Regions from separate parts of the Pseudomonas sp. SJZ078 genome, predicted to be linked through region 2. Evidence: riboswitches for the same ligand, from Rfam matches in the RefSeq annotation. Region 2 holds a riboswitch; the other holds the start of a gene.
The links. Region 2 has a riboswitch for cobalamin ahead of cobW (cobalamin biosynthesis protein CobW). Riboswitches for the same ligand answer to the same signal wherever they lie in the genome.
Positions count from the first base shown of each region.

Region 1: it holds a riboswitch for cobalamin, as region 2 does, so the genes downstream of both, cobO (cob(I)yrinic acid a,c-diamide adenosyltransferase) here and cobW (cobalamin biosynthesis protein CobW) in region 2, are expected to answer to the same signal.

Region 1 is NZ_VIUG01000041.1:28,599-34,152, forward strand. It holds gene FBY02_RS25255 (cobyrinate a,c-diamide synthase) at 1-190, opposite strand, end outside; gene cobO (cob(I)yrinic acid a,c-diamide adenosyltransferase) at 187-813, opposite strand; cobalamin riboswitch at 894-1,109, opposite strand; gene FBY02_RS25265 (hypothetical protein) at 1,269-1,853, shown strand; gene FBY02_RS25270 (sorbosone dehydrogenase family protein) at 1,920-3,230, shown strand; gene FBY02_RS25275 (class I SAM-dependent methyltransferase) at 3,311-3,973, opposite strand; gene FBY02_RS25280 (C40 family peptidase) at 3,989-4,522, opposite strand; gene FBY02_RS25285 (C40 family peptidase) at 4,687-5,313, opposite strand; gene hda (DnaA regulatory inactivator Hda) at 5,544-5,554, opposite strand, start outside.
Region 2 is NZ_VIUG01000006.1:41,683-47,236, reverse strand. It holds gene cobN (cobaltochelatase subunit CobN) at 1-1,173, opposite strand, end outside; gene cobW (cobalamin biosynthesis protein CobW) at 1,177-2,241, opposite strand; cobalamin riboswitch at 2,339-2,553, opposite strand; cobalamin riboswitch at 2,720-2,943, shown strand; gene FBY02_RS08095 (CbtB-domain containing protein) at 3,051-3,239, shown strand; gene FBY02_RS08090 (CbtA family protein) at 3,251-3,958, shown strand; gene FBY02_RS08085 (cobalamin biosynthesis protein) at 3,955-4,359, shown strand; gene cobM (precorrin-4 C(11)-methyltransferase) at 4,439-5,185, shown strand; gene nfuA (Fe-S biogenesis protein NfuA) at 5,393-5,554, opposite strand, start outside.

The sequences.
Region 1 (5,554 bases), on a different contig from region 2:
CGCCGCTGGCGCGCTCCAGGATCATCGGGTCGAGGAAATCAGGGCCGCATTTGAAAACGCGCACCTTGCGCCCCTGGTTGCGATGCAGCCGGGCCAGGGCAGCGGTGACCGTGGTCTTGCCTTGCCCCGACGCCGGGGCGGCAATCAGTACCGCCGGGCATTGGCGGTCTGGAAACGAAGGGTCACTCACAGTTCGACGCCCTTCTGTGCCTTGATACCGGCCTGGAAGGCATGCTTGATCATGCCCATTTCGGTGACGGTGTCTGCCAGCTCGATCATTTCCGGCTTGGCGCCGCGGCCGGTCACCACGACATGCTGCATGGGCGGACGCGCCTGCAGGTCGCTCAGGACCTGGTCGAGATCGAGGTAACCGTGCTTGAGCGCAATGTTCAGTTCATCGAGCACCACCAGGCCAATGGACGGATCGTTCAGCAGTTGGCGCGACACGGCCCAGGCCGTTTCGGCGGCCGCGATGTCGCGCTGTCGATCCTGGGTTTCCCAGGTAAACCCTTCGCCCATGACGTGAAAGCGCACCTGATCCGGGAAACGCCGGAAAAACAATTCCTCACCGGTGCTGTTGCGGCCCTTGATGAACTGCACCACGCCACACTGCATCCCATGCCCCATGGCTCGGGCCAGCATGCCGAACGCCGAACTGCTCTTGCCCTTGCCGTTGCCGGTCAGCACCAACAGCAAGCCGCATTCGTTCGGTGAATTGGCGATGCGCTCGTCGATCACGGCTTTCTTGCGCTGCATACGCGCCAGGTGACGCTCGTCGCGGTCGGACGCATCTGTATCAGGGGAGCCGGTCATGGGGAAGCCTCCGTTGAGAACTGGATAACGGCAGGCGGGCACGGGAAAAGACGGCAACAAGCCTGGCATCGCCCACCGTGATGCCGTTGGATGGATCAGGCCGGTCTCCGGGCTCATGAGCGGCGTAACGCCGAGCTGCGCGCCTTCCCGTGCCGACAGACACAGTGACTAGGGTTAACAACCCTGATGGCAGCTTTGACTCATTTACCGTTGCGGGGGCAGCGCCGGGTTCTCACCGGCTTCCCTGTTTCACTCTGTCGACCGGGTCACAGAGCACCTGAAACAAGTCGCGAAGGTTAGAGGGTTGGTGGTGGAGCGTCAATTAAAGCCGCCGCGGGCCCGGCAATGATTATGGGCCTGGATCAATAAAGTGACGCCAATCTTGTGTCACGCTGTGGCAAGTGATATCAAATAGGCATTACGACCCGATATCACAAAAACAAGAGGGCAGAAACATGCAAGGCATGATCATCAGCAATCCAAAGCTGGAATTCCTGCGCCCGGTGCTGGAACGCTGGTTTGACTGTATCGACCGCTACAACGCCGTGCGCGGCGATAACGATACGCCCTACTGGTTCGATGAAAAGGCCAACCTCGGCCTGCTCTCTGCCGCCGCCTGGATGGCCGAGATGGTCACGCTGCAGCACACCGCGACCCGCAAACAGAATGAAGAAGGCGAACGCAACGTCAGCGCCGATCTGTTCATTGCCGGTGCCGAGGATCGCGCTTTCATCCAGGCCACCCAACGCTGGCCGAAGGTCAAGAACCTGAACCTGACCCAACCCCTGCAAGATGTCACCAGCGATGCCAAGCGCATCAGCTATGCCACCGACCTGAAGCTGGGCTGCCTGTTCGTCGCCCCGCAGAAAGCCCAGCAAAGTGCTACCCCTGAAGAACTGCAGGACATGATCGATGACCTGCAAAAGGAAAACACCTGCGCCGTGGCCTGGTATTTCCCTTACAACTACCGCAAGTTGCGCAACGAGGCCGGTCATTACCACCCGGGCATCGCCGTGCTGTTCAAACAGGCCCACGGCTGACCGGTTGAACCATCGCCGGTATATGCTTCTCTATGAATAACTACATGCATTCATAGGGAAGCCAGCATGCTCAAGCCACCGCACCTCCTGATCGTTGCCCTCGCCGCAGGGCTTGTCGCTTGTGGCGAGTCTTCCACGCTGCAAGTCTCCGATGGCACCGGCCCATCGCCAAAACTGCCCGAACCGAACAAGACCCTGGTCCCCACCGTCAACATCGCCGAAGCCGTCGGCTGGCCCCAGGGCGCCAAGCCAACCGCGGCCGAAGGCCTGCAAGTGGTGGCGTTTGCCGAGGGGCTGGACCATCCGCGCTGGCTCTACGTGCTGCCCAATGGCGACGTGCTGGTGGCGGAAACCAACGCCCCGCCCAAGCCGGACGATGCCAAGGGCATCCGTGGCTGGGTAATGAAGAAAGTCATGGGCCGCGCGGGTGCCGGCGTCCCCAGCCCCAATCGCATCACGTTGTTGCGCGACGCCAATCACGATGGCATCGCAGAAACCCGCACGGTCTTCCTGGAAAACCTCAACTCGCCGTTCGGCATGACATTGGTGGGCAATGACCTGTACGTGGCCGACACCGATCGACTGATCCGCTTCCCCTACAAGGACGGCGATACGCAAATCAAGGCGCAGCCGACCAAGGTCGTCGACCTGCCGGGCGGCACCATCAACCACCACTGGACCAAAAACGTGATTGCCAGCCGTGACGGCAGCAAGCTCTACGTCACCACCGGTTCGAACAGCAACGTCGCGGAAAACGGCATGGAGGCAGAGGAAGGCCGCGCGGCGATCTGGGAAGTGGACCGCGCCACCGGCAATCATCGCATTTTCGCTTCGGGCCTGCGCAATCCTAACGGCCTGGCCTGGGAACCGCACAGTGGTGCGTTGTGGACAGCGGTGAACGAGCGGGATGAGATCGGCAGCGACCTGGTGCCGGACTACATCACCTCGGTCAAGGACGGCGCTTTCTATGGCTGGCCCTACAGCTACTACGGGCAGCACGTTGACGTGCGGGTCGAGCCACAGAACCCGGCGCTGGTGGCCAAGGCCATCGCACCGGACTACGCCGTCGGCCCTCACACGGCCTCATTGGGTCTGACCTTCACCGAAGGCAGCGCCCTGCCAGCGCCCTTCACCGAAGGCGCGTTCATTGGCCAGCATGGTTCCTGGAACCGTAAGCCCCACAGTGGCTACAAAGTGATTTTCGTACCGTTCAACGGCGGCAAGCCGGCGGGGAAACCGGTGGATGTATTGACCGGGTTCCTGAATGCAGATGAAAAAGCCCAGGGCCGGCCGGTGGGCGTGGTGATCGACAAGCAGGGTGGGTTGCTGGTAGCCGATGACGTGGGAAACAAAATATGGCGGGTGTCGGGTAAATAAATCTGCCGATGGCCTGCGGACAACTCTGTGGCGAGGGGATTTATCCCCTCGCCACAACATCATCCAACCAGGAACCGTATTTAAAGCTTACGACACAAGGTCAACCCATCCCCCAATGGCAGCAGCGACAAATCCACCCGCCGATCTTCCTTCAATGCGCGGTTCAATGCCTGGATGGCACGGGTGTCCTCGCTCTGGGGCTGGGCTTCCAGCACCCGGCCGCTCCACAACGTGTTGTCGAATATCACCAGCCCACCGCCACGCAGCAACCGTAGCGCGCGCTCCAGGTAAGCCGGGTAGTTGGCCTTGTCCGCATCGATGAAGATCAGGTCGAACGTGCCGCCCTGCCCTTGGCGCTCCAAAGCGTCGAGGGTTTCCAGGGCCGGTGCCAGGCGCAGGTCGATTCGCTCGGCCATCCCGGCTTCGCGCCAATACCGCAGCGCCACGGCGTTGTAGTCACCTGGAATATCGCAACAGATCAACGAACCGTCCTGCGGCAGGGCGCAGGCCATGCACAAAGCGCTGTAACCGGTGAAGGTACCGACTTCCAGCAAGCGCCGGGCGCCGGTGAGTTTTACCAGCAATGCCAGGAATTGCCCCTGCTCGGGCGCGATCTGCCAGCGCGCCATGGGCAGCGCCTGGGTCTCGTCCCGCAGACGTCGCTGCAAGGGCGTCTCCCGCAGGGAAACGTCCAGCAGGTACTGGTAAAGGGCATCATCGAGGTTGAGAGTGCGAGCGGTCATGACAACCTCCGCGGATCAGGGATAACGGGCCAAGTGCTCCGGTTGCAGCACCCGCTTGGCGCTCAGGTAGGCTTTCTGCCAATAGGCCTTGGACAAACTGTCGAGCTTGACCGTACCACCGGTGGCCGGCGCATGAACGAAGCGCCCCTCACCGACATAGATCCCGGCATGGCTGACCTGGGAGCCACCGTTGGTGGCGAAGAAAATCAGGTCACCGCTTTGCAGCGCGTCCTTGCCGACATCCGGGGCGCGCATGCCGATCATCTCGCGGGTCGAACGTGGCAGGGAAATACCGGCGGCATCACGGTACACGTAACCGATCAGGCCGCTGCAATCGAAGCCCGAATCCGGTGTATTGCCGCCCCAGCGGTAGGGTGTCCCGACCAGGCCCAACGCCCGGAAGAGCACATCTTCAGCGGCAGGCGACAAAGGTTGCGCGGGGGCAAAGACCACGGGAGCCCGCACTGGTGCGGGCGGTGGCGTACGGCTTGCGCACGCGCTGAGCAGTGCGACAAGGCAGATGAGGGCGAGGCGGGCCGACGTCGACATATGCAGAACAATCCTGATCTGGATGCGGCTTTTCTGCCGTGGACATGAAAACAATCCGCCTGCGGAATACGCAGGCGGATTGCCATCAATCAATGATCAAGGATTCTAGCGGCTATGAGGCAAACTTCAAGTAAGACTTTAAGTTTGCCTTACAAAATGTGCGCTTACTTGCGAGCGGTGACCACGGTCGGTGCCATGGCGAGGGCGCGCTTGGCTTCGATGAAGGTCTTGTTCCAGTAGCTGTCGCCCAGGCTGTCGATCCGCACGCCACCGCTGCGGCGGCTGCTGGAATGGATGAACTGGTTGTCGCCCAGGTAGATACCGGCGTGACTGACGCGACCACGACGCCCACTGGTGCTGAAGAACAGCAGGTCGCCAGGCTCCAGCTGGTTGCGAGCTACCAGCGGCGCATTCACGTTGATCATTTCACGTGTGGAGCGCGGCAGGTTCATGCCGGCCTCTTCACGGAACAGGTAGCCGATGAAACCGCTGCAATCGAAGCCGGCTTCAGAAGTGCCGCCGAAACGGTAGCGGGTACCAATCAGCGACATGCCGCGTTCCAGGATGCTGTCGGCCAGCACCGGGAGCTGATAAGGCTTGCTGCCGGCGAAGGCTGCGAGTTCTTTGTCGTCTGCCATTTCTTCCTGGAACGTCATGGAAGAAGACTGGGCGGTAACGGAGTTCTTGACCTGTGGTTGTTGCGCTTGCTGCGACACTGGAGAGTGGGCAGCGCAACCGAACAGCAGGGTAACGAGTGCGAGAGGCACGAGGGGTGCGAAGCGATTGAGCATGGGCACGACCGTGGCTGAAGTAGTAAAGATGGCGAGACTATGCCTTCTATCGACTTCATTTGCAAATTCAATCGATGAAAATGTGACTTCCCGCTTTTCCGTCTACATCTAAGCGCTTAAGCCCATTTTGAAAGTCATGTGGCCTGCTGCCCAGCAGGACCGCAGGTTTTTCCATGCCTTAGAGGTTGCTGGTTACAAAGCTGTACCCCCTGTGGCGAGGGTCGCTGTGTTTACCAGCCCA
Region 2 (5,554 bases):
TCCGTCCCGGGTCGGGTAGTTGGCGAGGATCAGCGCCACGCGCTTCTGCCCATTGGGCAGGCGCGCCAGTGCGGTCCAGCGCCGGGCCAGTTCGGCGACGAAATCCATGCGCTCGGGCACCGCGCGGTAGCAGACCACATCGCTCTGGCTGCGCTCGCTGCGCCAGGCCATGTCCTTGAAGCTGATGGGGCGGCTGATGATCCGCCCGTCCAGTTCCGGCAAGGCAATGTGCATCGCCAGGTCCCGCGGGCCCAGGCCCTGCTCGCTGGCTCGCCAGCCGGGTTCGTTGTCCTGGGCGCAAATCGCCTGGATCACCGGAATGTTGCGACGAAACGGCCGCAAATGCGGCGCTTCCGGACTCGACTGGGCAAACCCGGTGGTGTTGAGGATCACCCCGGCCTCCACCTCGTCCAGCCAGTCTTCGACCTGCGCCAGACAACCAAGCTCCTTGAGGCTCGCCACCGCTATCGGTAACGGATTGAGCCCGGCCATTTGCAGCCGCTGGCAGAACACGTCAATGAACGCCGTGTTCGCCGCTTGCAGGTGGGAACGGTAGAACAGCACCGCCGCCACCGGTTGATCGGCCTGCCAGTCAGCTTGCCAGTCGTCGAGGCTGGCACTGGTTTTCTGCGGGTGGTAGATGGCCGTGCGTGGCAAAGTCCGCGGTTCGGCCCAAGCGTAGTCGCGCCCGAACCATTGACTGCCGAGGTTGTGAAACAGATCCAGGGCATTACCCAGCCCACCCTGGCGCAAAAACTGCCAGAGCCGGTCGCGGTCGACAGCGGGCACGTTGCTCAAGTCGCTGAGTTCCGGGTCCGGCCGGTCATCACCCGGCACCAGGATCAACGTCACCCCGCGTCCGGCCAATTCCATCAAGCGTTCGATGCCGTAGCGCCAATAGCCGATACCGCCGTGCAGCGACAGCAAGATGACCCTGGCGTGACGCAGCACGTCCTCGACGTAAAGATCCACCGAGGCGTGGTTCTGCACCTGCATCGGGTTGGCAAGGCGAAACTGCGGGTAGTCGTCCGGCAACTGCCGCGCCGCTTCAGCCAGCAGCGCCAGGCTGGAGTCGCCGCTGCACAGGATCACCAGCTCGGCGGGGGTTTGTCCCAGGTCGGCAATGTTGTCATCCGACACGAAACCGCCGGGCTGGGTCCTGAGCAGGTGCATGGCTTAGACGCTGAGGGCGGCGCGCAGCTGCGCTTCAAGCAGCCCGGCATCCAGCGCCTGGCCAATCAACACCAGACGCGTCACCCGCGCTTCATCGGCGCCCCACTGGCGGTCGAAATGCTTGTCGAAACGCGTGCCCACTCCCTGGATCAGCAGGCGCATCGGCTTGTTCGGGATCGCCGCAAAGCCCTTGACCCGCAGCACGCCGTGCTGGACCACCAGTTGCGTCAGCGCGTCCAGCAACAGGCTTTCGTCGGCCTGGGGCAGCTCGATGGAGATGGAATCGAAGGCGTCATGATCGTGGTCGTCATCGTCGCCGTCATGATGGTGGTCGTGATGGCTGTGGCGGCTGTCGATGTGTTCTTCGGAACCAGCCCCCAGGCCGATCAGCACCTCCAGCGGCAGGCGACCGCTGCTGGCTTCGATGACCTTGACCGCCGGTGGCAGTTCCTCGGCTACCTCAAGACGGACTTTCGCCAGGTCTTCCGGGCTGATCAGGTCGGCTTTGTTGAGGATCACCAGGTCGGCGCTCGCCAGTTGATCGGCGAACAGTTCGTGCAGCGGCGACTCGTGGTCCAGGTTCGGATCGAGCTTGCGCTGGGCATCGACCTGGTCGGGGAAAGCGGCGAAGGTGCCAGCGGCCACGGCCGGGCTGTCGACCACAGTGATCACCGCATCGACGGTGCAGGCACTGCGGATTTCCGGCCACTGGAAAGCCTGGACCAGCGGCTTGGGCAAGGCCAGGCCGGACGTTTCGATGAGGATATGGTCGAGGTCGCCGCGCCGGGCCACCAGCTCGCGCATCACCGGGAAGAACTCTTCCTGCACCGTGCAGCACAGGCAGCCGTTGGCCAGCTCGTAGACGCGGCCGTTGGCTTCTTCTTCGGTGCAGCCGATGGAGCACTGCTTGAGGATCTCACCGTCGATGCCCAGCTCGCCGAATTCGTTGACGATCACCGCGATACGCCGGCCTTGGGCATTATCGAGCATGTGTCGCAGCAACGTGGTTTTGCCCGAGCCGAGGAACCCGGTAACGATAGTGACGGGAAGTTTGGCCAGTGTTTTCATCGGATGCCCTTTGGCAAGGTGGCGGGCAAACGGGACGACAACCGCAGGCACAAGGGTGCGCGGAAGATTTCGCCACCGGATCACCCCGCCCGGTTGTAGTGAGAATCTGTCTCGAGGCAGGTCTCCTGGCTGACGGCGGGCCGGTCCCGGCTTTCATGGAAAGCCCTGGCAATTCCTGCGCCTTCCCGTGCGGCATGCACAGTGGCCTGGCAGGAACGTCACCGTTCACAGTTGCGGGGGCAGCCGCGGCTTGGACCGCGTTCCCTTCTTAGCTTCGGCGCAAACCGAAGAACCTCGAAGGCGCAAGGCTACGCAGGGTGTGGGGGCGGGTCAATGTCTTCGAGTTCTGTGGCGTCTGTGCCGGCCTCATCGCGAGCAGGCTCGCTCCCACATTTGAAATGCATTCCCCTGTGGGAGCGAGCCCGCTCGCGATGGCCGCGACTCGGTTTCATTGACGCCCCACCCCCAGCCATGCTCTCCTGTGCGCCTAGTAATGGGTGCCCTTCACAGGGTGAAACGGGAAACCGGTGAATCGTGTGCTTTACTTCCAGGCCACGTCAGTCCGGTGCTGCCCCCGCAACGGTAAGCGAGCGAAGCGTCAGATCCACTGTGCCCGATGGCATGGGAAGGTGGCGCTTGCAGGCAAGGCCCAGGCCCTGCCCCTCGTGAGCCCGGAGACCGGCCCATAACTCAAACATCAACAAACCCGCGGTGGGCGGGCGCTGTTCGGATCCTGACGGGCTTTTTTGCCCGGGGTTTCATTGCGCTCGATTTACCCACTGACCAAGACAAGAACAGAGGGAAGCGCCATGTCGACCATCAGCACCACCGCCCGCACCGCCAGCAGCACCACGACCCTGAGCCAGCGCCTGAGCGCGGCGATCCTCGCCTCGATCATGGGTGCCGGCCTGGTCTATTTCGCCGGTTTCTCCCACATCGAGGCGGTGCACAACGCGGCCCACGACACCCGCCACAGCGCCGCCTTCCCGTGCCATTGAGACCTGCCGACATGATCAAGCGTATCGCACAAACCGCCGGGTTCAGTGGTTTGCTGGCCGCCCTGCTGCTGACCCTCCTGCAGAGCCTGTGGGTTTCGCCGCTGATCCTGCAGGCCGAAACCTATGAAAAAGCCCCGGCTGCCGAAGTCGCTGTCGAGGCTCACCAGCATGCCGACGGCGTCGCCCATACCCATGATGCCGAAGCCTGGGAGCCCGAAGATGGCTGGCAGCGCGTGCTGTCCACCACTGGTGGCAATCTGGTAGTCGCGGTGGGTTTCGCCCTGATGCTGGCGGGTCTGTACACCTTGCGCGCCCCCACCCGCACCTCCCAGGGTCTGCTCTGGGGCCTGGCCGGCTATGCCACGTTCGTCCTCGCACCGACCCTCGGCCTGCCGCCGGAACTGCCCGGTACCGCCGCGGCCGACCTGGCTCAACGGCAAATGTGGTGGATCGGCACCGCGGCGTCCACGGCCGTGGGCATCGCCCTGATCGCGTTCGGCAGGCATTGGCTGCTCAAGCTGCTGGGTGTGGCGACATTGCTGGTGCCCCATGTTATCGGCGCACCGCAGCCGGAAGTCCACTCGATGCTGGCGCCCGAAGCCCTTGAAAGCCAGTTCAAGATCGCCTCGCAATTGACCAACGTCGCGTTCTGGCTGGCCCTGGGCCTGATCAGCGCCTGGCTGTTCCGCCGTGACGGTCAAGCTCGCCACGAGGCATGAATAGCGGGCAGGTGCTGGTGGTTGGCCTGGGCTGCCAGCGCGGTTGCCCGGCCAGCGTGTTGCGAATATTGCTGGATGAGACGTTGCAGGCCCATGGGATCGCGCTTGAGGCGGTAGGCGCCCTGGCCAGTATCGATCTCAAACGTGACGAACCGGGCCTGCTCGAATTGGCGGGGCAACTGGGCCTGCCGCTGACCTTCTTCAGTGCCGCCCAGTTGGCGGGTTACCGGGAACGGCTCAGCCACCCTTCGCAGGTCGCTTTCGAGCGCACAGGTTGCTATGGCGTGGCCGAAAGCGCGGCGCTGGCCCTCGCCGAACGATTGGGCAAAACGACCGCCACCTTGCGAATTCCCCGCCAGAAGTGCGCCCAGGCTACCCTGGCATTGGCGGTCGCGTCGTAAAACCCGATAATCGTGCCCCATGGATCATGAGCGATCTTCATTCAGACATCGCTCCCCACTCTATTTTCAGGAACCGGTCATGACCGTCTACTTCATTGGCGCCGGCCCTGGCGATCCGGAATTGATCACTGTCAAGGGCCAGCGGCTCGTGCGCAGCTGCGCGGTGATCATCTATGCCGGCTCCCTGGTGCCCGCCGCCGTGCTCGAGGGCCACTGCGCCGAACAGGTGATCAACAGCGCCGAACTACACCTGGAACAGATCATCGCGCTGATGGAGACAGCCCATCGCAACGGCCAGGACGTCGCCCGGGTGCATTCGGGCGACCCGAGCCTGTACGGCGCCATCGGCGAGCAGATTCGTTGCCTGCGGGAACTGGACATCCCCTTCGAGATCATTCCCGGAGTGACCGCAACCTCAGCCTGCGCCGCCCTGCTGGGCACCGAACTGACCTTGCCGGACATTTCCCAGAGCGTGATTCTCACCCGCTACGCGGACAAGACCGCCATGCCTGCCGGGGAAGAACTGGCCAGCCTGGCACAGCATGGAACGACCATGGCGATCCACCTGGGGGTCAATCATCTGGAAAGAATCGTCGAAGAGTTGTGGCCCCACTACGGCGCGGATTGCCCGATTGCCGTGATTCACCGGGCGACATGGCCGGATCAGGATTGGGTGGTGGGGACGTTGGCCGACATTGCTGTAAAGGTGCACGCCAAGGGCTTTCGCCGCACGGCGCTGATTCTGGTGGGGCGGGTGCTGGGCAACGACGTGTTCAGCGAATCATCGCTCTACCGCGCCGGGCATGCCCATCTGTACAGGCCCTGAACCCGTCAGCCGCTCAGCACAACTCCCTGGTGGGAGCGGGCTTGCTCGCGAAAGCGGTGGGTCAGTCTGCATCGATGTTGACTGTGCTGACGACTTCGCGAGCAAGCCCGCTCCCACAGGGGGTCGGGGTGGCCGCAAATTATGTATCCACCACAGATCCTGTGGGAGCGAGCCTGCTCGCGATGGTGGCAGGCCGGCCCGCAACAATCAGTAGTAAGCGTTTTCTTTCTGCGTGTGGTCAGTCACGTCGCGCACGCCCTTGAGTTCCGGGATACGCTCGAGCAACGTGCGCTCGATACCTTCCTTCAGGGTCACGTCAGCCTGGCCACAGCCCTGGCAGCCGCCGCCGAACTGAAGCACCGCAATGCC